One region of the Vibrio sabulosilitoris genome, then DNA from elsewhere that is predicted to be linked to it. Evidence: predicted binding sites of a transcription regulator. Region 1 holds the regulator's gene; each other region holds the start of a gene.
The links. Region 1 encodes PurR, which represses purine synthesis genes. Its sites were predicted from a motif close to TNANGNAAACGTTTNCNTNA; they were not measured.

Region 1 (7,331 bases):
TGAGCCCATTAAAGCCTCACTCGCCGCACCACATACTCAGCCTGGCTATACGTTGATCAGTGAATCAGCATCTTCTCAGGGCTACGGTGTCTCTTATCTACAGACTGATGCAGGTCGCCGTGCAGAGTGGTCGATCCGTGAAGCCACCGGCCCGCAGACCATCTACTACAAAACTCAGTTCTTGGTTGACCCAAATGCCGATGTCGAGCCTATCCCACCGCAAGGTGAGCGTGGTAAGCCTACCTTCAGCGGCCCCGTTGAAGCTGCGGCACTGGCTTTGATTGACCGTTCCAAACAACGCTCTGCTGACGATATTACCTTTACCCGCGAGTTGATTAAGTCGCTTAACGACAGTGACAGTCAAAACGCCGCGCTGATCCTCAACGACATGCCTAAAGTTGAAGCGGTCGATAAGATCCTCGCCTATGCGGGTGTTCCGAGCAAAGTCGCCGGTGTGATTGAGCTAGAAGACGGCCGCCGCCGTCAAAGCATTCAGCCAATGAACCAGGTTTGGGATGGCAAGCAGTGGCAGCTGTTTAACCCGCAATCGGGTGTTCAGGGAATGGCGCCAAATATTCTGATTTGGGACGAGTCGAATGTCTCGCTTCTGGATCTGATTGGTGGCAGTAACAGCCAAGTCCTATTCTCTATGATTGCCCAAGAAGTTTCTGCCCAGACGGCGACCAATAATAAAGTCGACGCCGACGGCCTGCTAAACCTCTCGATTCACAGCCTTCCGCTGGAAGAGCAGGCAATGTTCAAGACCATCATGCTGATCCCTATCGGCGCCCTTATCGTCGTGTTCTTGCGTGTGATCATCGGTCTTAAGACCTCGGGTACCTTTATGCCCGTATTGATTGCGGTAGCGTTTGTCCAAACTCAGCTTGTGACGGGTATTGTTGGCTTCCTACTTATCGTCGGCACTGGTCTTGTGATCCGTAGTTACCTTTCACGACTTAACTTACTGTTGGTCGCACGGATCTCGGCGGTGATCATCACGGTAATCATGATCATCTCAGTATTTACCGTTGTCGCCTTCCGTATTGGCCTGACTGAGGGCTTATCGATCACCTTCTTCCCGATGATTATCTTGTCATGGACCATTGAACGTATGTCAATCTTGTGGGAGGAGGAAGGCGCTAAAGAGGTTATGCTCCAAGGTGGTGGCTCACTGCTCACTGCTGTGCTTGTGTACTTGGCGATGACCAACAGCTATGTCCAGCACCTAACATTTAACTTTATCGGTCTACAGTTTGTCGTACTTGGCGGTATCTTGCTCCTTGGTACCTACACTGGCTATCGTCTAACTGAGCTGCGTCGCTTCAAACCGCTAACGGAGGACTAAACGATGTTTTCACGTTTAACCTCACCCGGTAAACTGCGCGCCAAAGGGATCATGGGCATGAACCAACGTAACCACAGTTACATTGGCCGCTACAACGATCGCTCTAAATACCCTTTGGTGGATGATAAACTCAAAACCAAGATCATTGCTGAGGCAGCGGGATGTACTGTGCCAAAACTGATTGGCACCATCTCTACCCAGGCGGATGTGAAACGAATTCACAAGATGGTCAAAGATTGGCCGGGCTTTGTGATCAAACCGGCTCAAGGTAGTGGTGGTAAGGGTATCTTGGTGGTGATTTCCCACCAAGATGGCGTCTACACCAAGCCCTCTGGCTCAACCATCAACGAAGAGGACGTTGAACGTCATATCAGCAACACACTTGCTGGCCTGTTCTCGCTCGGTGGTAAAAACGACGTGGCCGTGGTCGAAAACTTGATTAAGTTTGATGACTGCTTTGAAGGCTACAGCGTAGAGGGAGTGCCTGATGTTCGGATCATCGTGTTCAAAGGCTACCCTGTCATGGCCATGATGCGCTGCTCAACCACTGCTTCAGATGGCAAAGCAAACTTGCACCAAGGCGCCGTCGGGATTGGTATTGATATCGCCACAGGGCGCGCCGTCCGCGCAGTACAGTTTGACCAACCGGTTGAGCACCACCCAGACACTGGCCAAGAGCTCAGTCAACTGCAAGTCCCACACTGGGAGCGTCTGCTTGAACTTGCCGCGAGTGCCTGGGAGATGACTGGGCTTGGTTATATGGGTACTGATATGGTTCTGGATAAAGAAGAAGGGCCAATGGTGCTGGAGTTGAATGCTCGTCCAGGATTAGCGATCCAAATTGCCAACGGCAGTGGCTTGCTTCCGCGACTGAAGCATATTGAAAACCTTGAGCTCCCAGCGGAATACCCTAAACCCAAAGAGCGGGTCGCCTACGCTGCTAAGCAGTTTGGTGTCTTCAACAAGTAAGTCAGTAAACAGCAAAAATGCCGCCCTCTCATCGGGCGGCATTTTTATTCATACTAACAATCGATTACGTCAGGTCTCCTAGAAATGCTTGTCTATTACTCTCATTATTGCTCCATGCCACTATTTAGAAATTAGTTATACTTATCAACATAGTGAACGAGATGTGGGGTTGGTCGTGATTGAAGAAGTGAAAGCGTTTAATGATAAGCGAGCAGAGATCTACTGGTGGCTCTCAAGCCTGTTCAGTCGAGAGCTGGACGACAAAGATCTTGCCCAGTACCAAAGTCCAGAAATTCGCGCATTTCTGAGTGGCTTGGAGGAGAACCCACAGTTAAAGCAACCCGTGGCAAACTTTATTGATACGCTCAATCGCCTGCAAGACAGGGAAGACGCTCAATTGGAACTCGCCGCTGATTTTTGCGACTTGTTCCTTAAGTCTGATAAAGAAGGGGCCTTACCTTATGCCTCGGTATATCTGGATCCTGAACATATGCTCAATGGCCAACCAGCCCTGAAAATGAAGCAACTTCTCGCTGAGCATAATATTCAAGTCTCCCAAGGTTTGAATGAGCCCCCAGATCACCTCGGTGTCGAGCTCGATTTTCTTGGCAACCTCATCATTCGCTCGAATGAACTCGAGCAGGAGCGCCACCTTGAACAGGCTTTTGCTGAGCAAGAACAATTTATCCGCCAATACCTGCTCACTTGGGTACCTCAATTTTGCGCCTTATGTAAAAAACGCGACCAGTTTGGGTTCTATGCTGCAGTAAGTGAGTTACTGCTCGCCTTTCTCAAGCTGGACTGTCTTTACTTATTGGGCGAGGAAAGTTAGCCCAATTGGCGATTAAGTTTGCACCGCAAACGATAGCAGTCTAAAATGTTCGGATATTTTTAGCCGCTTTCGTAAAAGCGGTTTTTTTGTTTACCCCTTAGCGAATACCGCATTTCCCTCACCATGATACGTTCGAACGCTTGAGATCTGTGCGGTAACCATAAGTACTATTAAGGAACACACCAATGGCCACTATTAAAGATGTCGCACGTCTTGCTGGTGTCTCTACCACAACGGTATCGCACGTTATCAATAAGACCCGATTCGTTGCTGAGGCTACCCAAGAAAAAGTAAACCAAGCGGTGAAGGAGCTTAATTACGCTCCTAGTGCGGTGGCGCGTAGTTTGAAGTGTAATTCAACCCGTACCATCGGCATGCTCGTCACTCAGTCCACTAACCTGTTTTTCTCTGAGGTCATTGATGGTGTCGAGAGTTACTGTTACCGTCAGGGCTACACCCTAATTTTGTGTAACACCGGTGGTATTTACGAGAAACAGCGCGATTATATTCGTATGCTGGCCGAAAAACGTGTCGATGGCATTCTGGTCATGTGTTCAGACTTGACTGAAGAGCTCAACGAGATGCTCGATAGCCACCCTAACATTCCAAAAGTAATCATGGACTGGGGCCCTGAAACCTCTCAAGCTGACAAAATCATTGATAACTCTGAAGAGGGCGGTTACCTTGCGACCAAGTTTCTAATTGATAAGGGCCACCAAAAGATTGCTTGCCTTAGCGGCCACTTTGAAAAGGCTGCGTGTATGGAGCGTATTAGCGGCTTTCGCCGCGCGATGGATGAGGCGAACCTCAATGTGGTTGAGGATTGGATCCTTGAGGGCAACTTTGAGTGTGACACTGCCGTCCTTGCCGCGGACAAGATCGCTGCAATGGATGAAAAGCCGACCGCGGTATTCTGTTTTAATGACACCATGGCACTTGGTCTTATGAGTCGCTTGCAGGAAAACGGTATTCGTATCCCTGAAGATATGTCTGTGATCGGTTATGACAATATCGAGCTGGCCGAGTACTTCTCTCCACCACTGACCACCGTACACCAACCGAAACGACGTGTGGGTAAAAATGCCTTTGAGATCCTGTTAGAAAGAATCAAAAACAAGGAGCATGAAAAGCGAGTTTTTGAGATGCACCCAGAGGTCGTAGAGCGACTAACCGTCAAAGATATCAATAATTTAGATTAATTTTTGAAGCAAAATCAAATGCCTACACGGTTAGTGTGTAATTGAAAAGAATTGACCAGTCTTTTTTGGGACTAATATCACGTTACGGTTAGTAAATGTGTGATATCAGCCCAGCTTTTTATTATGATTTTGGCGTATGCCACGCACAGGGCAAACCATCTGAAAGGGTGGGACGCAAAGCCTCCGGCCTTACCCTTCAATTACTTGGGTGAAAACTCTCGTTTTTGAAGAAAGGTAGCGGGGTTGCCGACGGTGAAAAGACCCTTCATTTACCTGCTTCATGTAAGTGTCGCGTCGTTTTTGCTAAATTCTCGGGCCTGAATTTAGGTGGCTGTTGTTTCACTACCGAGATTTACAAAACCATGGATAGACCAATTTTAAAAGACTCAATGCGTTTATTTGAGCAACTAGGGAGCGTAAAATCGCGATCAATGTTCGGCGGATTCGGCGTTTTTGTCGATGATGCAATGTTTGCACTCATCGTTAGCAATCGTTTGCACATTCGCAAATGCAGTGAATTAGATGCCGAAATTACCGCCAAAGGCCTCGAACCTTATGTTTATGAGAAGAAGGGCTTTCCTGTTGTTACTAAGTATTTTCAACTTGCTGAGGATTGCCTAGAGAATCCCCAGCGTCTGCTTGAGATGGCAACAGTGGCTCTCGATGCCGCAAAAAAAGATAAAATTAAGCAAGAAACCGCCAAGCCGCAGCGCCTTAAAGATTTACCTAATCTGCGCCTTGCGACGGAAAGAATGCTCAAAAAAGCAGGGATAGGTAGTGTTTCTGAGCTCGAGGAAGCGGGCTCTGTTAACGCTTATCGCGCGATTCAGGAAACCCACACTGTACCGGTTAACCTTGAGCTGCTCTACTCTCTAGAAGGAGCACTCAGAGGCACCCACTGGTCGGTGATCCCTCAGCAGCAACGTGATGATTTAGCTAACCAGCTTTGCTAATCGTTGATATAACCTGCTATTCTTTACCTAAATTTTAGCCAGCGATCAGCTGGCTTTTTTGATTTTCGCGTATCTCTAAACTCTAACTGTGAATAGACTTCATTAGCTTTGGGGGCCAATTGAGGTGTTCCTACGTGCTCTAGAGCCCTCGCTAGCCCGTACTCGAACCTCGTAGAACGACAGCCTGTTGCCTTTTTTTTTGGTGAAAGAAATTTCTCTCCTATCCTGTCTGTATAGTCAGTCCAATTACGGTATACTGCAGCTAAAACAGGGATTAGAGTGATGAAAAAGTTTTTTAATACAAAAGTGATTTTGGGTGTGGTTTTGGTGGCTATCATTGTAACACTAGCGACACAATTTGGTCAGTATCTGACGCTCGAGAACGCCAAAGAGCAACAAGCGGCACTGCGCAGCATTATCGACGCTAACTTTGTCACTGCAGCGGCAATTTACTTTTTCGCTTATGTCGGTATTACTGCCTTTTCGGTACCTGGCGCTGCAGTGGTTACCCTACTCGGTGCAGCACTGTTTGGTTTTTGGACCAGTTTAGTCTTAGTGTCTTTTGCTAGCAGTATCGGTGCAACGCTTGCGTTTCTTAGCAGCCGCTTTTTGCTGCGTGACTGGGTACAGGGTAAGTTTGGTGACAAACTAGGTACCATCAACAAAGGTATCGAGAAAGACGGTGCGCTGTACTTGCTATCGTTACGCTTAATCCCAGTATTTCCCTTCTTCTTAATCAACTTGCTGATGGGTCTGACACCTTTGTCTATCGGTCGTTTCTACCTCTTTAGCCAAATTGGTATGCTGCCCGGCACAGCGGTCTATCTAAACGCCGGTACTCAACTGGCACAAATAGACTCGTTAGGTGGTATTGTGTCACCTTCAGTGCTGATCTCATTTGCGCTACTCGGATTGTTCCCGGTGCTGATGAAGTGGGTAATGAACTTTGTCGAGCGTAGACGTAATGTCGCTGCAACAAAATAAGGACAGCAATGAAGATTTATTTTGCTAAACACCCACCCGAAGCTCATATCGTCGCGCAGATGCTCCAGCAACACCAGATCCGCTGTGAGGTGCGCGGCGATGGTTTGTTTGGCTTGCAAGGGGAACTACCGTTTAACGAAGAGACCTTTCCTCATGTTTGGCTGTATAATGCCGACGATAGAATCGCCGCCGAGCGCTTGATTGAGCGCTATCTATTTCAACAGCAAGCCAGTCTCTCTGGATGGCAATGCAGTGAGTGTCAGGAACACAATGAGGGACAGTTTGGTGCTTGTTGGCAATGCGGAGCACCGGCACCACATTAGTCGAGAGAGAGGTGCTGGATTACGCCGGTGAGTGACGCTTAATAAATGAGATTGAGTGCGCGTTAAACTCTTCCGGACGCTCAACGTTACACACATGACCACAATTCTCGATTTCAAGCAGCTCACTCTGGGCATGGAGCGACACCATCTCTCGCACAGGCTTGATGAACATGTAGTCACGCTCGCCCATTAAGTACAGGGTCGGGATCGGTAATTCTCTATCACGAAAATAACGCATCAGTGGATTAACGTCCGTGGCAAGTTTAAACCAACGCTTGAACTCTTTTTGGCACAGCTTCTTGGCTTCACGCACAAACATATGTCGTGACTCACGCTGACTGCGCTGCGGCATGACGATATAGGCAAATAAGCCGTATAACCACATGTAAGGCAGGAAGTTCTTGCTCATGTCACCCAGCTTAACCAACACCTGTGAACGGGCGTTTAGGCGGGTTACAGCGCCTCCTAGCACCATGCTGCGCACACGTGGTGCCTCTAGTTCAGCCACATTACGGACAATAATCGTCCCTAGTGACATACCGACAAAGTGCGCCGATGAAATACTCAGGTGATCGAGCACTTTCAGAACATCCTTGGTAACGTCTTTAAAGGTGTAGTGGTTGGTGATGATATCTTTAATGAACTGATTGGACTTACCATGACCGCGCAAGTCGACCAAAAGCAAGTTGAAATGCTCGCGATATGATTTTATCTGCTTAAACCAAA
Region 2 (7,331 bases), on a different replicon from region 1:
GCATTTTTTGATGCATCTAAGAATGCACCAAATGATTGCAACCTTTCATCGAGCTCAGTGGTAAGAAAAGCGCCTGCACCCTTTGACATTAACTCCATTACGACAGAATTGAATTCTACAATTGCTGTTGAAAATTGAGTCAATAACTCGTTTTCATCACTCTTACCCGTATTAATTTGATACTGCCGAAAGGCATATGACACCTTAGCTAACGCTATACTTAACGGCGCATAAACTGATTCAGTATATTCTCTCGCTTTTTCGAGATAGTTATCCTGAAGCTTTTGGTTGTAGTTTTGGTTTAATTCTAAGATTTTCTGCTTCGCGGATAGCGTTTTGTAATAACCACCAATCACAGCGCCTAAGATACCAGCCGTCCCAGCAATTACCGCTGTAATGATTTTTGTATCTGTGAATTCCATATTTATCCTCGAGAAAGCTAACGCTTATTATGCGGTAACCTGCCGCATAATACCCTTGAGCATCGCCACCTAACCCACCAACAAAATCAAACCTACATCAACATAATCCCTACATTTTAGTAGATTATCAAGCGACTCAATCAAACATGCATCTCAATATAATGCATATTGCCAACTATAAATCAGTCAGCGACCTAGACTCCATTCAACCAATGTAACGAGTACAGCCCAATGCGATATCATTCACTTTTTCAGAGAAAAATTGAAGCTTCTATGCATCGTGTCACTATACGAAAAGTACAATCTCCAGTATGATGAGTTAATGTGGCTCTGACTCTCTAGACACCTGCAACATATGAATAAAAGTAGCGCAAACCGCACCTCAGTATTTTGAGTAACGGCACACCCCAAACTCGTTTAATTGAGGCACAAACGCAACCAAAATCAACTAGAAAGCACCTAAAACAAAATGAGTTTGCTTGACTCTGTAAATTACTCAGCTAGCTCCGCTTCTTTTTTAGTTTCGCTAAGTCCTTAGCCAAATTAGCTGAATTGGGCACATTCAGTTCACCAGTCATCACTACTGGCCCGAGTTTGTCATTAGATGTGGTCTTGATTTCCACCCTCATATCGTTCAGCCGTTCATTCATTGAATTTTCAACCTGTTGCCCTTGGTAGTAACGAAGGTAATGCGACCGGATTCGATTCGCACCCTTCAATGAAAAGCCATCTTCTAAACATATTGTCAGGAAATTTATAAACTCGGACTCTTTAGAAGTGCTCGGCTCCCTGCCCCAAGCCTTCCAAAGAGCCGTTAACGAGTCATAACGGTAGAAGTTCTTGCTCTTAGGTGTAGTCACACTGATCGTAGCCTTGTTGGTGTCTAGTTCGAGCTTTGACACATGCACCCCATCTTGATGAGTAACCACATCATTGAGGACCCTAGCTATGTCGCTCAACAAGTTGGGTGACCAGTTCACACAGCTACTCAGCCTTTCGGTGATTTCATGATAAAAACGGGGGTCTTTCACCTCAATCTTGTCAATAGCGCTTTGAGCTTGAACAATTAGCTTGGCGGTGTTCGTAACAAGCTTTAGGTCTAAATGAGCTGGAATGCTAGCAATGATTCCCTCGCATGCCGCAATCTGCTCCTCACAAAGCCCAAGACCTTGTAAATCCCTTTTTTGCCTATCTCGAAACAAATGCACCCATCCGTAACTAAACTAGTGGAATAAGTACTGTAAACAAGTCGGGATGGCTACGCACTCTATTTGAATTAAAATCGGGATCGAGCACTTACAGAAAGTGGGGATTTTTCGGGAAAAACGAATCGGGAAAGTTTAACGAAAGTTGAGGAAAGTTAACGAAAGTTGATTCCAGCGGCACCACAGAGGCACCACAGAAACAACAAAGCCCTGCTAAATCTTTGATTTATCAGGGCTTTATCGGGAATATGGCACGCCCTGCAGGATTCGAACCTGCGACCACATGCTTAGAAGGCACGTGCTCTATCCAACTGAGCTAAGGGCGCGTTACAGGGCAGTAGTATAAGGCGATAAATCAGTAAATCAATGGATTTATTCAACTTTAGGATTCAAGTGCTTACTTTTAAATCACGTTTGCTTTGGTTGCTTAATTTCAGCACAACGCAAACGTTTGCCTGTAGAAGTTAACAATTAGATCTGCCACAATACGCGGCGAAATGTGACCATAATCGAAAGGAATGCCATGTCTGCTCAAAATATTGATGGAAAACTGATTTCTCAAACGGTTCGCTCAGAAGTTGCCGCACGTGTGAAGGCACGTTTGGATGCGGGACTGCGTGCGCCTGGACTGGCGGTTGTATTGGTCGGTGAAGACCCGGCTTCACAAGTTTACGTCGGTAGTAAGCGCCGCGCATGTGAAGAAGTGGGTTTTGTGTCTAAATCTTTTGATCTACCAGTCACGACCAGTGAGCAAGACCTGCTAGCGCTTGTTGAGCAGCTAAATCACGATCCGGAAATCGATGGTATTTTGGTTCAGTTACCGCTTCCAGCTGGCATCGATAGCACTAAGGTGCTTGAGCGCATCACGCCTGAAAAAGACGTAGATGGCTTCCATCCTTATAACATTGGACGACTTGCACAACGTATTCCTAAGCTGCGTTCATGCACGCCAAAAGGCATTATTACCCTACTCGAGCGTTACAACATTGAAACGCGCGGCAAGCATGCTGTGATAGTGGGAGCATCGAACATCGTAGGTCGCCCAATGAGCTTGGAGCTTTTATTGGCCGGCAGCACCACTACCACGTGTCACCGCTTTACTAAAAACCTTGAGCATCACGTGCGCCAAGCCGATATCGTGGTCGTAGCGGTGGGCAAACCCAATTTTATCCCGGGTGATTGGATCAAACCTGGTGCGGTTGTGATCGATGTTGGCATTAACCGCCTTGATGACGGATCACTGGTGGGTGATGTTGAGTATGATGTTGCAAAGCAGCACGCAAGTTTTATCACACCTGTGCCTGGTGGGGTGGGTCCGATGACCGTGGCAAGCTTAATAGAGAATACCATTATTGCTTGTGAGCAGTTCCACACCGAGTAAACGAATATAACTGCTTCAGCCCTCGATTTTGCGGGCTGAAGTTTTTTACTCACTTTGTTGTGCACTAGCGCTGAGAATGGCCTGAGACTAATAACAAATGACACATTCCTGTAGTAGAATGACACGCAAACTAGGTTACAGCGTCAATTAATCGATACTCTCACAATGCTCAAAAATAAACTTCTGGCCACTGGTGCCCTACTCTTTCTTACTGCTTGCTCAAACAGCCAATCGGCACAAATGGGCATGCGCAGCAGTGTGATTTATGCCTACCCACAGAACATGAGCAACATGCAGCTGTGTGAGACGCTCTACTTTGGCCGCCCTACGACGCAAACTAAAGCGGCAATTGGGGCTGAGTTTAACCGCCGCAGATTATCTAAATCGTGGTGCGAAAAGCAATATCGCATGTCTTATCTTGAGCGCCTAGCACGCTCAATTACGGCCCCATCAGAGCCGCAACCTGAGGTTACCCAACCCATTCAATTAAATTAATGGCAAGTGATCACTGCTTGATTATCGACGCGGTGGCGCTCGCTATAGATGCCATCTTCAGCGCGCACCCCGCAAGAGATGATCATGGTGATCTCATCATGATTGTCTAAACTAAGCAGTGACTTCACTCGCTTTGAGTCAAATCCTTCCATTGCACAGGTGTCATAACCCATATCACGCATCGCCAGCATAAACGTCATCGCAGCCAGCGACGTACTCTTGTGCAAGCAGACTCGCAAGTCTTGCTTACTCACCTCACGGACCATGGGTTTTTTACGTCCAATCCACCAGGTAAACGCCTTGCGTATCCAACCACGCACGCCAAACTGATCATTGTTGTACAGGGTTGGGATCAACTTTTCGTAGTATTTGAGTGCCCGCTTAGCGGTTGCATCTTCTCTTCCTGCAAAGGCACGACGAACCTGCTCAGCATTCATCTTGGCCCGCTGTTGCCAGTACTGGGGGGTCACAGTGACAACCACCAGCTCATTAGCCGTTTTAGCGGCGTTTTGGCCCATACAATAGTCAGCCAAGCGTGCCCGCTTTTCACTATCGATCACGCGATGAAAACGCCATAACTGCATATTGCTGCTATTTGGGCTCATGAGTGCCAGCTCTAAGGCATGCTGCACGTCATCGTGATTAAAATCAGCACTGGAGTCGTATTTTCGTACCGAGCGGCGTGTTTGCACTAAATCTATGTAATGTTTACTGATAGCCATCAAAGCCTACTACCTTGGGATTAGAGAGGCACATAGTATACCCAATTAGTCTAAAGTTTGTTGTTTTTCAGCAGCTTCACAGTGGCGCCATATTTTCGATTCATAAATATTTCACAAAATAAATTTCATCTAACATTCATCTGTTTATCGCCTAAGTTTCACACAAGTGTAACTTAAGGTCATTTTTGTGTGCTAGCGCATTTGACGGTCAAAAAACCACCATCTAAGTTTAAGTCTCAGCCCACCAAAACATTCAGGAGATGGTTATGAGACGTGCGAGTTCTGCGTATCGTTTGCAGTTAATTAAAGAAGCCGCTTTAAAAACGCAAGGAGTGCGTCCAAACGATCCGATGGCAAATTATATCCACCACCTGATGGAAGAGAGACCCGATGTGGACAAAGCCGCTGAGAATACCTCCCGCTACAACGGCCTGCACTTTGACGAGCAAGCAGGTGGTTGGGTGAGTGATATGTGGGATGGGAATCAATAAGCTCATCTGATTTTGTTAATACAACGAAACCCTCCAAAAGCGAGGGTTTCGTTGTTTAAGGAGCGAGGTTCGAGGACGCTCCGCTCCGGGTATCGAGGAGTTTCATTGATCTTGGGCATTTCTACGCCACAACTGAACTTAGGTATTTATTGTTTTGGTGCCAAAAACCTATTGGTTCCTCACTACTAACACCACTCACCGCACGCCTCGCATCTCGTAGGGCAACGCCCGTCCTCGAGCCTCGTACCTGTGTTTAATCAAAGAGAGATTGTTGTGGGCTGGTTGGCTCTTCTGGCCTGGATTGGTTAGCACGGTTCTTCATGATTTTGCGCCGATAGCGCTGACGGCAAAGCTGGATGATGTGCTTTTGCTCCTTGGGTGTGAACTCGAGCCACTGGAAACGCTCTTCGCGTTTTCGCATACACCCTTGGCAATAGCCACGCTCGTCGGTAGTGCACACACCGACGCACGGGTTGGGAATGCGAAAAAACTCTAATTGCTCCATGCTCACCATCCTGTTTCGTGTCCTTGGTTTTTCATCATGACAGCGCTTCTAATCCTTCGCAATAATGACAACAAATTTACCCTGTGTTTAGCGCCCATAACGCTAAACTAACAATAAGACACGTTTATTTCATATAATTCAATCTATTACTTGGCAGCAACTCGCGATAAGCGCGAGCTGTAAGCCGTGTGATACTATCACCCCCAATGGAGTTCTGTATTATGAAGATTAGTTCAAAAAACCTACTTGCTGCAATCACGCTACCTATGCTCCTAGCGGCTTGCCAATCTAACGGTGAAACTAAACAAATGACGGCTACTGACTTTCAGCACCACAATTGGGAGCTTGCCCAAATTGACGGCCAAGACATTGAACTGACCGATAATATGAAAGCCCCTCGCTTAGAGATTGGCGAGAATATGACAGCCAATGGTTATGCTGGCTGTAACAACTTTTTCGGTCAGGCTGAGCTTAAAGACAATCAGCTGCGCATTGATAAGATGGGTATGACTATGAAAATGTGTCCCGATGCACAAATGGAAATTGAACAAGCGATGTCACAAACGCTCATGGAGTGGAGCGATGTGACGCTCACCGACACGCAACTTACGCTAACCAACGGTCTTCACACCCTAACCTTCAACCTGCGCGACTGGGTGAACTAAATTAGTTGATCACATTGAAAAGCTCGCCGCTTGGTGTTTCAAACGCCCGCAGCGAGGTTTTCTATGCCTGGTCTATTTTGCGTGTTCACGCTCAAACAGCATCACTTTTAGGCTAGCCTCTGAGTCAACATCAGCAAACTCTGGAGGGTTATCCAGACGCTCAACGAACGTGATCTGTGGCGCTTCTTCCTGCATCGACTCGATAATAAAGTCACTGCCAACCACTGGTGAATTGACACATGCCATCACTTTGCCAGACTCAGTCAATAGATCAGGCAGACGGCGAAGGATCTTCTTATAATCCTTCGTTAGGGCAAAACTGCCTTTTTGAAAGGACGGCGGGTCGATGATTACCAAGTCATAAGGCCCACTCTTTTTTATTTTGCCCCACGACTTAAAAATGTCGTGAGCCATAAACTTCACTTGCTGCAGGTTATGCTGATTAAGCTTATGGTTTTCGCGCCCCTTATTAAGCGATGAGCGTGCCATATCGACATTCACCACTTGATCAGCACCACCTTCAATCGCCGCCACTGAAAAACCGCAAGTATAGGAGAATAAATTCAACACGTTGGCATGTTTTGCGTTGGCACCAACCCACTCGCGCCCAAGGCGCATATCGTAAAACAACCCTGAGTTTTGGTTCGCACCAAGGTGCAGTTGGTATTTTAAACCCGCCTCTTCTACCACAGGATTTGCCTCAAGCTCACCCCATACCACCTCTGCCGGCGCACCCGATTCGTAACGGTGCTGAAGAAGGATGCAGCGCCCCTGCTGGCTTTGCCACACCTCGCTCTCGGATAGGATCAACAACTGGCGACGTAACTCGGCGAGAAAACCTTCATCCACCGCTTTGAAAAGGCTGATAACTAACTGACCCGCTAACCAATCACTGGTGATTTGCTCAAGCCCCTCGAAACGTTTGCCACGACCATGGAACAAGCGGCGCACTTCATTAGGCACACTCACCAGAGCTTGTTGGGTGACGTTAATAAAGGTAGAGATACTCTGTTGTTGCATATATTTTTAACCTGTTATGGATTGAGGCAGTGTTGGCCAAGGGAGTTGCCATGGCTGCTGCCACTCTGTAAGCGCATTTTTTACTGGCTCAGTTCGCCACAATTCACCGAGCGAATATTGAGTCGGGTCAACGTGAAAACGATGCTGCTCACCAAGGTATTCGAACCCCAAGCTGTAAGCATGCAAATAACCTCTGTCAGCCTGACTGCTTGGCGCGTAAATAGGGTCGCCCACAATCGCTGATCCCACTGACTTCAGTGCCACACGTATTTGATGAGTCTTGCCCGTATACGGCTTACACAAAAACACCCGCTGACCAGGCTCGCCTGGCTTTGAGAAAAACTGCGTCACTGCTGGGTTTTCTTGACTGGTGTTGAGTTTCCACGCCGAACGTCTTGAGCGGCTCATATCACCGCACACCAGCC
Region 3 (7,331 bases), on a different replicon from region 1:
TTTTTACGTTTATCTGTGGTGTAAATTGACTGAGTCACGGTTTCTGCGGTGGTATTGCGCGGTGTCACCGAGATTTCGACCGGATTGTTGACGAGGCCTTTTGCTAGATCACGGATCTCATCAGAGAAGGTGGCAGAAAACAGTAAGTTTTGACGGTTTTTCGGCAGCAGGGCCAAAATTTTCTTAATATCGCGAATAAAGCCCATATCCAACATGCGATCCGCTTCATCAAGGACCAGTACCTCGAGCTGATCGAACTTAACCGCATTTTGCTGATACAGGTCCATCAAGCGCCCTGGCGTCGCAACCAAGACATCCACCCCTTTACGCATCGCCATCATTTGTGGGTTGATTTTTACGCCCCCAAAGACAACGGTTGAACTCAGATTAGTATAGCGGCTGTACTTATCTGCATTGTCCTGTACCTGTGCTGCCAGCTCACGGGTAGGGGTGAGTACTAGCGCTCGCACCTGATTACTGCGCACGCGCGGTCCGCTTGCAAGCCTTTCAAGGATCGGTAGAACAAAGCCCGCGGTTTTGCCCGTGCCGGTTTGCGCAGCAGCCATCACATCCTTGCCTTCAATAACAGCAGGAATGGCTTGAGCCTGAATTGGTGATGGCTCTGTGTAGCCTTGCTCATCAACTGCTTTGAGTAAGGGTGCGGATAATCCGAGAGAAGAAAAGCTCATATAAGGTGCTCTTAATAGGATAGGGCAGAGTCATTAAGCATACTCTACGATAATAAAGGCTGCGTATTGTGAAGATAGTCGACTGATTATGCAAATCTAACTGATGAATTTAGAAAGAAAAATAGCCAGCGTTACGGCTGGCTATATTCGATAGGGGGTTGTATTAGTGCTTACTGAGCAATCAAACCGTACTCTTTATCAAGCACATCGATGATTTCTTGTTTAGGGTTTGCACTTAGCACGATAGGCTGCCCGGTAATCTTCTCAGCAATGCCAGTGTATGTCTCTGAGATCGCCATCAAAGCATCAACTGGCAGCTGATTATCACGAGCCAGTGCCTCACGCTCAGGCATACGCTCTTTATTCAGTAGAATATCTGGGTCTGGGAAATGGTTAAGTAAGAACTGACGGAAGCCTTCTTTCGAGTTCTCAACGATATTGCCCTTTTGGTACTCCTTGGTATCCCAGATGCGTGATGAATCAGGGGTGCCAACTTCGTCCATATAAATCAGCTTCTCAACACCTTGAGAATCAGTGACATAACCAAACTCAAATTTAGTATCAACGAAGGTTTGCTCGACTTTCTCAAGTGCATCGCTGATCACGCCAAAGCCTTCTTTAAGCAGCTTTTCATACAGCGCGATGTCGTCCGCTTTAGAGAAATTGAAAGCCGCAAAATTGTCGACGATGTTGTCGCGCGTGATATTGACGTCATCCGCTTCAGGTACGCCAGGGATGCCTTTCAGAATACCCTTAGTTGAAGGAGTCATTAGTAGTTCAGGCAGCTTCTTATCTTTTTCTAGACCTTCTGGCAGCTCAATACCACAGAATTCTCGCTCACCTTTAGCGTATGAACGCCACATTGAACCGGTGATGTATTGGCGACAGATTGCCTCTATCATCACAGGCTTGGCTTTTTGTACAATCCACACAAATGGGTGAGGGATATCAAGGATATGGCTATCCGCTAGACCATTGTCTTTAAACAGTTTAAACCAGTGATTTGAGATCGCGTTTAGCGCTGCGCCTTTACCAGGAACACCCTTTAGGCCACCTTCTGCATGCCAGATGCAATCGAAGGCGGAGATACGATCGCTGATCACCATGATCGCCAGTGGTGCATCTTCTGCAACGTCGTATCCTTTTTCCTTAATTAGGCGACGGCTGTCGGCTTCGGTTAGCCAATAAACAGAACGCACCTTGCCACTGTGGACCGGTTTATCAGTGCGAATGGGAAGATCATCATTAACGGCTAGAACTTGATCAGCAAGGCTCATCTAGGGCATTCCTATCGTGATTTATTTCGCTCAAACGAAATAAGATGGTTAATCTGATACCCCAAATTCTTGATTGGGATAGTTACAACGCGGGAATAATACCAGAACCAAAATGATGTTCCAGAGAAAAAGCAAACGTTTGCCTTTTTCTCAACCATTCTTCTCCTAAACCAACCTTTCCTAAACCAATATTATTGCTGTCTGACTCATTTAATGGATAAAAAGTACGTCAATCATCACTCCTTTAGTGCACAGTTTCACCAATTACGGAGTAGCTACTTATGTCACTAAGAAAAACCAGCTGACAATGTGCGTCTTGAGCTAGATGGATCAGGCAGTTTTTCTCGACTTGGCTAAAGTGTCCTGAGCAGACAATAGCGCTCGCATTACCAGACTGAAGTGCTCTTGTGACGACTTCGAGCTCTGAATAGCGACACGAGTTCTTAAGCTGCATGACTTTATCAACATCTACGGCATGATGAAGGCACTCGCCATAGGTCGGGCGAGGGCATTGTGCGGTAAAGAATATCCACTGGTTAGATTGAGAGGCAGGAGACAGTCGAGCAAAAACAGGCTCAGGGATGTCACGTAGCGATTGGCGAGGTTCAGCGGTGTTTGAGTGATGCTGTGGTGCTTCCAAGTGATACATAATACTGTCTCCATATACATGCTGTATGAGTATACAGTAGTACTGTTTGCATAAGAGATCAACCCCTAATACCCAAGCAGTTTCAAGATTCAGTTTCTCGTCGACATTTTTGCCGTGCTTGCCTCGCGTTCGTTGACTCGAAATACAGACGCTGAAACGAAAAAACGCCCGAAAATCGGACGTTTTTAGTTGGTTTTGTTAGGCGTGGGATTCGGTTCTTGTCAGCGAGCACGTAGAAACTGAGACTGCCTAGCCGCGAGCCTGTTCTCTTAGCTGGCTTTTTTAAGTAGGCGCTCACGGTATGCTTGTTCACCTTGGTTGAAAAGCTGCACATCCAAGCGAGCAAGTTCCATGCACTCTTCACAGGAGTGGTGGTGTTTGCCATCCAAGTAGTTAAGCTGCTGTAATCGGCGACGTTGTTTACACCAATCGCAGGTGCCATAAGTCGTGGACATAAAAGTCTCCTTTTGAGGTTGAGCTGAGCGGCTTGCATAGAGCCGCTCTTTGTTGGTTCGAGTATGGCACTAACACGATTGAGTTTAGCGACAACTATGTGAACAAAATGTTAAATTTCAAATGTTGACACCAGTATAGAATAATCAGCGACTTAACAAGGAAAATATCAGCCTTATGTGCACGCTTGTGCATAATTAAGACGCAGTTGCATAATGGAGTGGGGCACACCTTGGTGTGCCGGTCACGCAGAGAACACTATTTCTCGAGCATTTTAGGCGCTTGGGCACCATTGATTGGGCGGTTGACGGAGACTGTGCGACCTTTTTTTAGCCCTTTCTCGTAGTCAGCAGTAATATTTTTCATTGCTTCCTTGAGTTGCTTTTTGAAAGTTTCACGGTCAATGTTTTGAAACTCTTTATCGATGTAGTCATTGATCTTGTTTGCTGACTCTTCATCAGGCGTGATCACTGGGAGTTTTTCAAGAGCGCCCTCGACCCAACCAGAGACAAAGCTATTTACGCGACGAGTGACTTCTTGGCTTGAGGTGCCGCTTCCGGAGAAACCATTACGAAACTGCCCAGTCTGCTCGTTCATCTCTCGGTAGATGATATCAAACGCAAAGGCCGCAAAAATCGCACGATCGGCCTCACCAATAAACTCGACTTTTTTAAGGCCTTTATGGTTGAGTAGCACCGCCTCAACACCAAACTTGGTATTGATGCCACGAATGATGCGCAGCAGCGTCGAGCTGACGTTGGCCGGCAGCAAGTGAGAAGATAAGGTCTTACCCAGCTTGATAAACTCGATATCATCCTTGTCCAGACCATACTTCAACATCAAACGGTGAGCCATTTTGATCGCATTGGCTGCTTCATTGACGTTAGCAGAATTGCCCAGCTCTAAACACTTTGCAATTTTCTTTAAGGCTTTTTGTTTACTCATGGAGACTTTACAACAGACAAAAATGAAAGCCGCTAGTCTACCTTTTTTTGTCATTAAACGGAAATATTGCCAGCAAAAACCTCGATTGCTATGGTAGTTGCTTGGCAGATATTCCGAATAAACTTCTGATAATTAGCTTATATTCCAAGTTCATCTAGAAGGTCAGCAGATTCTTCACGAACGTTGGACGCTACAGGCATTTCAACCGAAGATTCACTCTGCGCTTGCTCGATGATGGCGTCGGGGCAGATCTCGTCGTCGGCCTCAAACTCCTCCATCTGGATAAATTCGGTTTTATCCATTGCTAGCTCAAGATAGAAGATGTTGTTCTCCTCAGTAGAGAAGGTCACTCGACGAACTTGCGGGCGGTCTAGATTGGTATCGACAGAGAGGATGACTTGCTTATTGATGGCCAACATTTTCGGTTGGTTTTGGGTGATATTGGTGCGCAGTTCATTGCGAATTTTAACCGTAAAATCGCCCACCAGTTGGTTCATCAGCTCACCAAGCACGTCGCCGACATCGTCGGAAGTATGCAATACCGCCAGATCATCTGCTGGCATACCCATGTTGATCATATATTTGCGGTATAGTTCAAGTGCCGCTTGAGAGGTAAAGTTGATCACGACTAAGCCGGAAAAACCACCATCAAACAAGACAAAACAGCCCAGATCGGGTTTAAGCGCCGTTTTATGGATTTTTTGCACCATTGCGGAATAAGAAACATCGGATGATGTGGCAGAGGTAAAGACTTGAGAGACCGATTGGCAGAGTTTGAGGAGGATATCTTCAGTAGTTATAACTTTGTTTTTTCGCATTTTTCCGCTCATGTTCTACGGCGATGATTGCCGTTTTTATCCATTTTTCGTCGAGTTGACGTACATATTAATGACAAGATGCATTTTGGCATCGTAATAGTGTTTTGAACACCTTTTTAAATGTTGTAAAGTGACGGAAATCAACATTTAAATACACATGGAAGCTTGGACCGACGTGTGTCCAAGGAGCAGGAAGCCTATGTTACCCAGACTGGATACCCAAATTGATATCGACCCGTTCGTGATGTCGTTTCTCGAACAACTACAACAGCATGGTTTTAGTGGTGATATCGAATCCCACTACTCTAGCCGCCTTGCAGTCGCCACCGACAATAGTGTATATCAGCAACTCCCGCAGGCCGTGCTGTTCCCACGCACGACGACGGATGTCGCGCTGATCGGCAAGCTAGGTAGTCAACCTGAGTTCGAACGCGTGACTTTCTCCCCTCGAGGCGGAGGCACGGGTACCAATGGTCAGGCATTGACTAAGGGCGTGGTAGTGGATCTTTCTCGTCATATGAACAAGGTGTTGGAGATTAACCATGAACAAGGCTGGGTTCGGGTACAGACCGGCCTGATTAAAGATCAGCTCAACGACGCCGTTAGACCGCATGGTTTCTTTTTCTCGCCAGATTTATCAACCAGCAACCGAGCAACGATAGGCGGGATGATCAACACGGATGCATCGGGTCAGGGGTCGTTAAAATATGGTAAGACGTCCGATCATGTCTTATCGCTGCAAGCCGTTTTAGCCGATGGCTCAGTAATTGAGTCTGACGCTGTGTCTGGGCTTATCCCTGACCAAGATGGCTTTGCCTATCAAGCAGTGTCTGTCACCGAATCCATCTGCCGCGAGTATCGTCCACAAATTGAGGCCAAGTTCCCAGCTCTCAATCGCTTTTTGACTGGTTATGACCTCAAGAATGCTTTGGATGAGCATAACGACTTTAACCTGACACGAGTGTTGTGTGGTGCAGAGGGATCACTGGCATTTATCACCGAAGCCAAGCTCAACCTCACCCCAATTCCTAAAGCGCGTACCCTGGTTAACGTTAAGTACGACAGCTTTGACTCTGCACTACGTAACGCATCAGTCATGGTTGAAGCCAACGCATTGTCGGTTGAAACTGTCGATTCCAAAGTTCTTAATCTCGCCAAGCAGGATATTGTCTGGCATACCGTGTGCGATCTGTTTACTGAGGTGCCGGGGCAGGAGATGCTTGGCATTAATATGGTGGAATACGCCAGTGACAGCATCGAGGATAACCAAGCGCAGGTTGCTAAGTTGTGCGCCAAGCTTGATGAGCTGATGGCGGCGAATCAGGCCGGGATCATCGGCTATCAGATCTGCGATGATTTATCTGGCATAAACCGTATCTACAATATGCGCAAGAAAGCCGTCGGACTTCTCGGTGCTACCAAGGGTAAGGCGAAACCGGTGCCGTTCGCTGAGGACACCTGCGTGCCACCTGAAAACTTAGCGGACTTTATTGCCGAGTTTCGTGACTTATTAGACAGCCAGCAGCTCTACTACGGAATGTTTGGTCACGTCGATGCTGGGGTGTTGCATGTGCGACCAGCATTGGATTTGTGTGACCCGCGTCAAGAGGCCTTGATGCATGAAATCTCGGACCAAGTCGTTGCGTTGGTGGCGAAATATGGCGGTTTGATGTGGGGCGAGCATGGCAAGGGGTTTCGCTCTGAGTATGGACCTGAATTCTTCGGTGAAGAGCTGTTTACGCAATTGCGCCGCGTTAAAGCAGCGTTTGATCCACAAAATAAAATGAACCCTGGCAAGATCTGCACACCGCTCGATAGTCAAGCCGAGCTGGTTAAAGTCAGTGACACCAAGCGAGGGTATTTCGATCGTCAGATTGACGTGAAAGTACGTGACAGCTTCAAGGCGGCAATGGAATGTAACGGCAACGGGCTGTGCTTCAACTATGACGTGGCCTCACCGATGTGTCCGTCGATGAAGGTGATGGCCGATAGACGACATTCGCCCAAAGGACGAGCTGGCTTGGTTCGCGAATGGCTGCGTCAACTGTCTGAGCAGGGGATAGATATCCTTGACCTCGAGCAGCGCAGCCTAAATGCCCCAGTTAGCATCAAGAAAATGCTCAACCGGGTGCGCAATACTCTCAATAAACGCCATGAGTATGACTTTTCACATGAAGTTTTTGAGGCCATGAACGGGTGTCTAGCCTGTAAGGCGTGTGCCAGTCAGTGTCCGATCAAGGTCGACGTACCAAGCTTTCGCGCGCGTTTCTTGAATGCTTATTACACGCGCTATCAGCGCCCGGCCAAAGATTATCTAGTGGCGAATATCGAAGCCTTGCTGCCAGTAATGGGGGCGATGCCAAAGGTAACAAATACGGTGTTGCGTCAGCCATGGGTGCAAAAGCTCACAGAGAAATCGATTGGTTATGTGGACACGCCGCTGTTATCCGAACCGAATTTGAAACAGCGTAATCATGCTTATCAAGAGTTTGATCTTCAA
Region 4 (7,331 bases), on a different replicon from region 1:
GGAAGTTAACAGTACACAACGTAAGTGAAGACTAGGCGTCCCCCCTGTTTCGGCAGCCTAGGTGGGTAAGCGTGCAAAATAGCGCGAAGCCCAATACTCAGTCAGACCTAAGCTGTGCTTGAGGGTGGCATTGTTAACAGGGAGCCAGTGCAGTAACTGGGGAAGCCTGGCACCACATCCGGGCAAATGCCGGAAGCGCTGAATCAAGGTGAAAGCCAAGCTCAGCGTTGGTGTGAGGTGGCAGATGAATCCGTAGTAGTGAGTAAAGCTTGGCCGATGAAAGCCAGTAATGGTGTGGAGGACAAAACCAAGCAGATCATCAGCAATATGTCTGATGGAGTGCAGGTTGCCAAAAGCAATCCAGCGCTGCGAAGGGATGAAGTACATTTTAAGTCTGTGATGAGCAGATGTTTTTTTTTTTAGTGGTACCCAAACCGGTTCGCTATCGGGGTATTCCAGCTTGGTCAGTTATGGAAATAATCGACTGAAATGAGAAACCGTACATGGGAGTAGCTTTGATGAACTTTAGTAGATTGCCCTTGAGCTAGAAGGCTAAAGAGTGAAGTGAAATAAACCGACACGAAGAAGAAATATCGCGCCCCCACACAGCGCACAAACCGAAGGAAGAGATGAGACTTTGAGAGTTTATTACAGTTTGTATGGGCACTTATTAAGTAAACGTCGCCTGTACAAAGGATTTATCAAAGTGAAGAAAGCAAAAGGCGCGGCTGGAATAGATAAGCAGAGCCTGAGTGACTTCGCCTCAAATCTGAGTGATAACCTCGACTTACTTCTTCTGGAGCTTAAAACCAAGCAGTATTGCCCTCAGCCAGTCAGACGGGTAGAGATCCCCAAAGACGGAGGAGGAGTAAGACTCCTTGGTATCCCGACAGTCCGGGATAGAGTCGTTCAACAAGCCTTGAACGATATCCTCACCCCCATCTTCGAAGAGCGGTTCCATCCATCAAGCTTTGGATATCGGCCAAAACGAAGTTGCCACGATGCTTATACGCCGATACGGCCTACAGCATGTGGTAGACATGGACTTATCAAAGTGCTTTGACAAGCTTGACCACGAGCTGATCTTAAAGAGCATCCGAAAGCGTGTCACAGATAGCAGCGTGCTGGCACTGATCGATCAGATGCTAAAAAGTGGTGTGATGATAGATGGCTATAGGCAGCAGACAGAAATAGGCAGTCCGCAGGGAGGGGTGATAAGTCCCTTGATAGCGAACATCTATCTGGATGCATTCGACCAAGAGATGCGCAGACGAGGTCACCGTATCGTTCGCTATGCAGATGACATACTGATCTTCTATCGTAGTCGAAAGGGAGCAGAGAATGCGTTATGTCAGGCGAGTAAAATACTGGAAAGCGATCTGAAGCTTAGCGTCAATCAGAGCAAATCCCACATAGCGCATAGCGATGAGGGAGTGAAGTTCCTTGGTGTAGAAATCGGGAGTCGATATACCCGTATTCAAACGAAGAAACTGTCAGCGCTGAAAGAGAAGCTAAAGCAGATGACCAAGCGCAGTGGTGGAAAACCAGTGAGTCAGGTGATATCAGATCTCAATCTAGTGCTGAGGGGTTTTAGCCAGTACTTCAGGATAGCCAATAGTAGCAAGGAGTTCAGGCGTATAGCAGGTTGGGTAAGACGAAGGCTGAGAAGTATCCAGTTAAGACTGTGGAAGAAACCGACACGGCTACACCGTAGGCTAAAACAGTTAGGCTATAGTCCGCCGTTTAAGTTTATCAATATGACGAACTGGAGAAACTCGTTAAGCCCTTTAGCGAGTCTTGCGATGCCAAACCAATGGTTCAACGACCTTGGTCTGGTCAACCTTGATCATGTTAGAACAGGGTATGTGTTCAGCGAATATGCTGAATGGAAATGTGCATGAGCCGTATACGAGGTCCGTACGTGCGGTTCTGTGAGAGGGATGAGGCGGTAACGCCTCACCCTACTCGATGATCTCAGCAGTAATCCGTAAAACGTCGCTGTGGGTAACGCCGGAAATGGACACAAAAAAAGCGAGGTACATGTACCTCGCTTTCTTAGAATCTTATGAATTATAAGATGATATCACGAACCTCAGGGTCTTTACGCTCTAGGTAGTGCGTCGACTTGATGCGACGAATCGTGCGACAGCGACCACGGATCAATAGGGTCTCAGTTGTGGCGATATTACCCTGGCGAGTGATGCCCTCAAGCAGGTCACCCTTGGTGATACCGGTTGCGGCAAATACAACGTTATCACTGCGCGCCATATCTTCCATACGCAGCACTTTGTGCGCCTCAACACCCATCTCTTCACAGCGACGTAGCTCAGCTGCGCCATAGATGCGGTTTTCTTCGCTGTCACCTTTTACATCGTGACGCGGCAGTAGGCGACCGTGCATGTCACCGTCTAGGGCACGGATAACGGCTGCAGAAACCACGCCTTCAGGCGCGCCACCGATACAGTACATAAGGTCAACTTCGCTGTCTGGCATACAAGTTAGGATAGAAGCCGCTACGTCACCATCTGGCACAGCGAATACGCGTACACCCATTGCTTGCATCTCTGCAATGACAGCATCGTGACGAGGCTTAGCTAGGGTAACGACAACGAGGGTATCAACTGACTTACCGAGCGCTTGAGCAACATTCTCTAGGTTCTCTTTCAGAGGCTTATTGAGGTCGATGCAACCTTTAGCGCCAGGGCCAACAACCAGCTTTTCCATATACATGTCTGGTGCTTTCAGGAAGCTGCCTTTCTCGCCAGCGGCAAGTACAGCCAGTGCGTTTGACTGACCCATTGCCGTCATGCGAGTCCCCTCAATAGGGTCAACCGCGATATCGACAGCATCACCACCGATACCGACATTTTCACCAATGTACAGCATTGGAGCATCATCAATCTCACCTTCGCCGATCACGATCTCACCGCTGATCTCGGTTTTATTTAGAAGGGCGCGCATGACTTCAACCGCAGCGCCGTCCGCAGCGTTTTTATCGCCACGTCCTAGCCATTTGTAACCTGCTAGGGCAGCACCTTCCGTAACACGTGAAAAGGCCATTGCTAAATCGCGTTTCATGATGACTCCAAACAATATTTTAGGGGAAAGAAATTGGACGCGCAGATTCTAGCATAGTCGGGCGTAAACGTTTGCTTTTTTGCTTAACGCAGATCAAATCAGCGCTTATTGACAGGAGAAAGTCAGAGGTGGTTAAATCTCAGGCAGATGGCACAATTTCTTAAGATAGCAGGTGTTTCTGCACAAATGGCTAGGTAGAATGGGGCATACAGTGAAGAAAACCTTCATTCAAACGGATAATAAAGGTAGGCGATGATGTCTTTTGAAGTATTAGAGCAGTTGGAAGCAAAGATCCAAACCGCAGTTGACACTATCACTCTTCTGCAGATGGAAGTAGAAGAGCTGAAACAAGAAAAATCACAACTAGAAACTGAAGCGACAGATCTCCGTTCAGGCCGTGAAGCCTTGGAAGTAAAGGTTCAGCAGATGCAACAAGAACATCAAGCTTGGCAAGAGCGCATTCGCGGTCTGCTAGGTAAAATGGACGAAGTTGAGTAATCGACGCCAGAATTAGAAAGAGCTGACCAAGGTCAGCTCTTTTGCTATCTACTGCTTTGTGATTAAACCACCTTTGGACGCACGCCTAGGGTGTGACACAGGGCGTAGGTCATTTCTGCACGATTGAGGGTGTAGAAGTGGAAATCTTTCACGCCCTCACGGCTTAAGATACGCACCATATCGATGGCTTGGCTAGCACCGACTAACTGACGGGTCGTGATGTCATCATCCAGCCCCTCGAACTGTTTTGCCATCCAGTTTGGTACCTTAACGCTGTTTTGCGCAGCAAAGCGCGAGGCCTGCTTAAAGTTCGATACCGGCAAGATGCCCGGTACGATCTCGACATCAATCCCTGCTGCTACGCAGCGGTCACGAAAACGTAAGTAGCTTTCGACATCAAAGAAGAACTGGGTGATAGCGCGATTCGCCCCCGCATCCACTTTGCGTTTTAGGTTGAGTAGGTCCGCTTGAGCACTCTTTGCTTCTGGGTGAACTTCAGGGAAAGCGGCGACCGAGATATCAAAGTCGTGGCGAGACTTAAGGAGCTCAACCAGATCGGAAGCGTACATATCCGGCTTACCACCCCCCGCTGGAATATCTCCACGTAGCGCGACGATGCTCTCGATACCGTTGTGCCAGTAGTCATCCGCAATCTGGATCAGCTCTTCACGTGAGGCGTCAATGCAGGTCAGGTGAGGCGCGGCAATCAGGCCGGTTGCCGATTTGATCTCTTTGATGATCGAATGAGTGCGGTCGCGCTCACCCGAGTTGGCACCGTAGGTCACCGAGACAAACTTCGGCTTAAGTGTTTTTAGGCGATGAACCGAATCCCACAATGTCTGCTCCATTTTCTCGCTGCTCGGTGGAAAAAATTCAAACGAAACATTGATGTTCTCATCTGATAACTCAGCGATATTTTGGTTAAGCGCATCGATATGGCTTGCGTGTGTGTAGCCCATAACATTCTCCCTGTGGTGAAACGGCACCGAAATCTGAATCCTTCAATCGACGTATAGACGTCTATATGGCTACAGAATGTAATGAAAGTGGATTAATGTCAATGGGATTGGTGTGAAATTTCTGCGTCAGATGAGAAGAAATACAATGACTGACGGAGTGGGGATATCGATGAGGGGCTGCTAAGCCAGCCCCTTTGTTTGTTTTACGCTAGATCACAGTCGGCTGGCAAGCAGATTAATATCCGATTGCAGCGCTCCGGCCGTGACTTCTCGACCTGCACCTGGGCCGCGGATCACCAGTGGATTATCTTTATACCACTTACTCTCAATCGCAAAGATGTTGTCGCAAGGCAGGAGGTTAGCCAGGGCATGTTCGCGGTTAAGTGCCTCTACGCCGACCGTTGCGGTGCCATTTTTCTCGAGACGCGCAACGTATCTCAATACCTTGTCTTCGCGCTGAGCCTTCTCTAGGCGCTCTGCTAGGGCATCGCTAAGGATAGTGCCATTATCAAAGAAATCATCCAAACTCATGCTGCTGAGCGCCTCTGGCACCAGAGACTCTACCTTAACGCGCTCGGGCTCGATATGCAGTCCTGATTCGCGCGCCAAGATAACCAGTTTACGCATTACATCGGAGCCATCGAGATCGCAGCGCGGATCAGGCTCGGTTAGGCCCTGCTGCCAAGCCAGATCGACCAACTCACTAAATGGAATCGAGCCATCATACTGCTGGAAGAGCCAAGATAAGGTGCCAGAGAAAATCCCTGATAGAGCGACAATCTCATCACCGCTCTCGCGCAGGTCACGCACGGTATGGTTTATCGGTAACCCTGCGCCCACAGTGGCGTTGTAGAGCCAGTGGCGGTTAATCTTGGCAAACGCATCTTGCACTTGGTGATAGTACTCGCTTGAGGCTGAGCCAGCGACTTTATTCGCCGAGATCAGGTGCATGCCTTGCTGGGCAATATCGAGGTACTGACCCGCTAATGTGGCACTGGCCGTGACATCGAGCACCACAGCGTCGTCAAAGCCGGTCATTGCACCGAGTTGCTCAATCCAGGCCTTGCCATCATTAGGCACGGCTTCTTCACTAAAGTGCTCAGCGACCAAACTTGGGTCAATGCCTTGTGGGTTAAACCAGTATGTTTGGCTATCAACCACGGCAACCAGCTCAAAGCTCATGTTGTGACGTTTTTCGAGCTCTTGTTTCTGATCAGCAAACAGCTCCAGCCAGCTTGAGCCAATGTTACCTTTACCACACAGGGCAATCGCAACGCGCTTTTGCGCTTGAAACAGTTGCGAGTGGATCTCAACAACCAGTGGCTCAGTATCTTGCTTGCGCGTGACGGCCACTAAGCTTAATCCCGACTCTGACTCGCTGATAAACTCTATCGCAGAGCTCTTGAGCTGCTGATAGAAGCCAAAGCTGTGGGTGGCGTTTTTACCTACGCCAGCACCCACTGCCGCGAACAGGGAAAAGCCCTCTTTGAGCTTAATCTCCGCCTCAATTGCGGCATCCTGAAGGAAGGCGAGTGAGCCATTGGCGATCTCTTGGGTGTACGCTAGACGCAGCATGTATTGATCGGGCTGCGAGTCATAAGACAAAGGCTCGAGTTGAGCACGCTTGAGCTTCTCAAGCACTTCTCGCTCGGCACGCTGATAGTCATGGTTATGAGAGAAGCGCAGCTGGATCAGCAAGACATCATCGAGCGAGGTGATAATCTTGGCTCCGCGACCGGAGGCAAGGACACGCTCAATGCGGGTCGAGCCAGCCTCTGGTTCGTAGCTGCATCGCAGGTGCAAGTCCATGGTACTTTGAGCGACAGGTTGCAACGTGCGGCTATGCAGTACTGGAGCTGCGAGGCGAGCCAGTTCGTTGGCCTCATCTAGGCGCAATAATGGCAGCAGACAGGCATCGTTAACCAGTCTAGGGTCGGCACTATACACTCCGGCCACATCGCTCCAGATGGTCACACGTGAAACTTCTGCTAACGCGCCGATAATCGTTGCGGAGTAATCTGAGCCATTTCGACCCAAAAGTACCGTTTCACCACGGAAGTTCTGCGCCATAAAGCCGGTAAAGACGACCCGGTGATGACTGTGTTGGGCCAGTAGTTCTTTGAGTAATGGATAGGATGCGCCGCGGTCGATCTCTGGCTGAGTGCCGCTCTCTGCGCGCAAAAACTGGCGAGAATCTTCTGCAACGGCTGCCAGGCCTTGTTCACACAACACCGCTGCCAATAGGCGTGCTGACCACATCTCACCATGGCCAAGCACAGATGCTCTAATCTTTGGATTAATCGGATAGGCCAGCTCCCCAAGGGCGCTAAACTCGGTGATCACGTTATCCAATAGGCGCGCCTTACTGGCTCCATCCTGGATTAGCTCTTCGACTAATTCCAATTGGAACTGGCGCAGAGCCTGTAAGGTCTCGTGTGCAAGCCGGCCATCTCTCTCGAGGTTATCCAGAAACTCAATCAGCTGATTGGTGGTCTTGCCTGCAGCAGAAACCACCACCAGATCCTCACTTGACGAGTAATCGCGCAGGATACGCACTGCCTTTCGATAGCACTCTGCATTGGCAAGACTACTGCCGCCAAATTTGTGCAACTGACGCTGTAGAGTCATGTTAAAACGCCTCCTTGGCTTTGCTGAAGGCTTGCTCTAGGTCAGCAATAAGGTCTCGATGATCCTCAAGCCCCACTGAGAGGCGTAATAGGTATTGCGAGATCCCAGCTTCAGCGAGGGCTTCTTCTCCCATTGCACGGTGAGTCATAGACGCAGGGTGACAGATCA

Region 2: the regulator PurR is predicted to act here: its motif matches at 2,067-2,086, upstream of folD (bifunctional methylenetetrahydrofolate dehydrogenase/methenyltetrahydrofolate cyclohydrolase FolD).
Region 3: the regulator PurR is predicted to act here: its motif matches at 2,094-2,113, upstream of ACZ5R2_RS08265 (phosphoribosylaminoimidazolesuccinocarboxamide synthase).
Region 4: the regulator PurR is predicted to act here: its motif matches at 3,138-3,157, upstream of glpX (class II fructose-bisphosphatase).

What each region holds. Positions count from the first base shown of each region.
Region 1 covers NZ_AP029600.1:1,468,349-1,475,679, forward strand. The annotation lists gene ACZ5R2_RS22040 (inactive transglutaminase family protein) at 1-1,345, shown strand, start outside; gene ACZ5R2_RS22045 (alpha-L-glutamate ligase-like protein) at 1,349-2,314, shown strand; gene torD (molecular chaperone TorD) at 2,493-3,146, shown strand; gene purR (HTH-type transcriptional repressor PurR) at 3,332-4,345, shown strand; cyclic di-GMP riboswitch class I at 4,485-4,596, shown strand; gene ACZ5R2_RS22060 (TfoX/Sxy family DNA transformation protein) at 4,708-5,298, shown strand; gene ACZ5R2_RS22065 (TVP38/TMEM64 family protein) at 5,581-6,282, shown strand; gene ACZ5R2_RS22070 (putative signal transducing protein) at 6,291-6,605, shown strand; gene ACZ5R2_RS22075 (alpha/beta fold hydrolase) at 6,625-7,331, opposite strand, start outside.
Region 2 covers NZ_AP029599.1:1,792,656-1,799,986, reverse strand. The annotation lists gene ACZ5R2_RS08545 (hypothetical protein) at 1-422, opposite strand, end outside; gene ACZ5R2_RS08540 (hypothetical protein) at 923-1,624, opposite strand; tRNA gene ACZ5R2_RS08535 (tRNA-Arg) at 1,877-1,953, opposite strand; gene folD (bifunctional methylenetetrahydrofolate dehydrogenase/methenyltetrahydrofolate cyclohydrolase FolD) at 2,151-3,008, shown strand; gene ACZ5R2_RS08525 (hypothetical protein) at 3,174-3,503, shown strand; gene ACZ5R2_RS08520 (nitroreductase family protein) at 3,500-4,225, opposite strand; gene ACZ5R2_RS08515 (hypothetical protein) at 4,492-4,716, shown strand; gene ACZ5R2_RS08510 (DUF1289 domain-containing protein) at 4,970-5,221, opposite strand; gene ACZ5R2_RS08505 (META domain-containing protein) at 5,443-5,886, shown strand; gene ACZ5R2_RS08500 (class I SAM-dependent methyltransferase) at 5,959-6,906, opposite strand; gene ACZ5R2_RS08495 (TIGR01621 family pseudouridine synthase) at 6,913-7,331, opposite strand, start outside.
Region 3 covers NZ_AP029599.1:1,743,492-1,750,822, forward strand. The annotation lists gene ACZ5R2_RS08260 (DEAD/DEAH box helicase) at 1-689, opposite strand, end outside; gene ACZ5R2_RS08265 (phosphoribosylaminoimidazolesuccinocarboxamide synthase) at 860-1,966, opposite strand; gene ACZ5R2_RS08270 (hypothetical protein) at 2,211-2,615, opposite strand; gene ACZ5R2_RS08275 (hypothetical protein) at 2,885-3,070, opposite strand; gene ACZ5R2_RS08280 (DUF2786 domain-containing protein) at 3,327-4,013, opposite strand; gene ACZ5R2_RS08285 (DUF3334 family protein) at 4,151-4,831, opposite strand; gene ydiJ (D-2-hydroxyglutarate dehydrogenase YdiJ) at 5,031-7,331, shown strand, end outside.
Region 4 covers NZ_AP029599.1:360,427-367,757, reverse strand. The annotation lists gene ACZ5R2_RS01845 (hypothetical protein) at 58-387, opposite strand; partial or broken gene ltrA (group II intron reverse transcriptase/maturase) at 638-1,901, shown strand; gene glpX (class II fructose-bisphosphatase) at 2,071-3,078, opposite strand; gene zapB (cell division protein ZapB) at 3,334-3,576, shown strand; gene metF (methylenetetrahydrofolate reductase) at 3,639-4,535, opposite strand; gene ACZ5R2_RS01820 (bifunctional aspartate kinase/homoserine dehydrogenase II) at 4,749-7,163, opposite strand; gene ACZ5R2_RS01815 (O-succinylhomoserine (thiol)-lyase) at 7,165-7,331, opposite strand, start outside.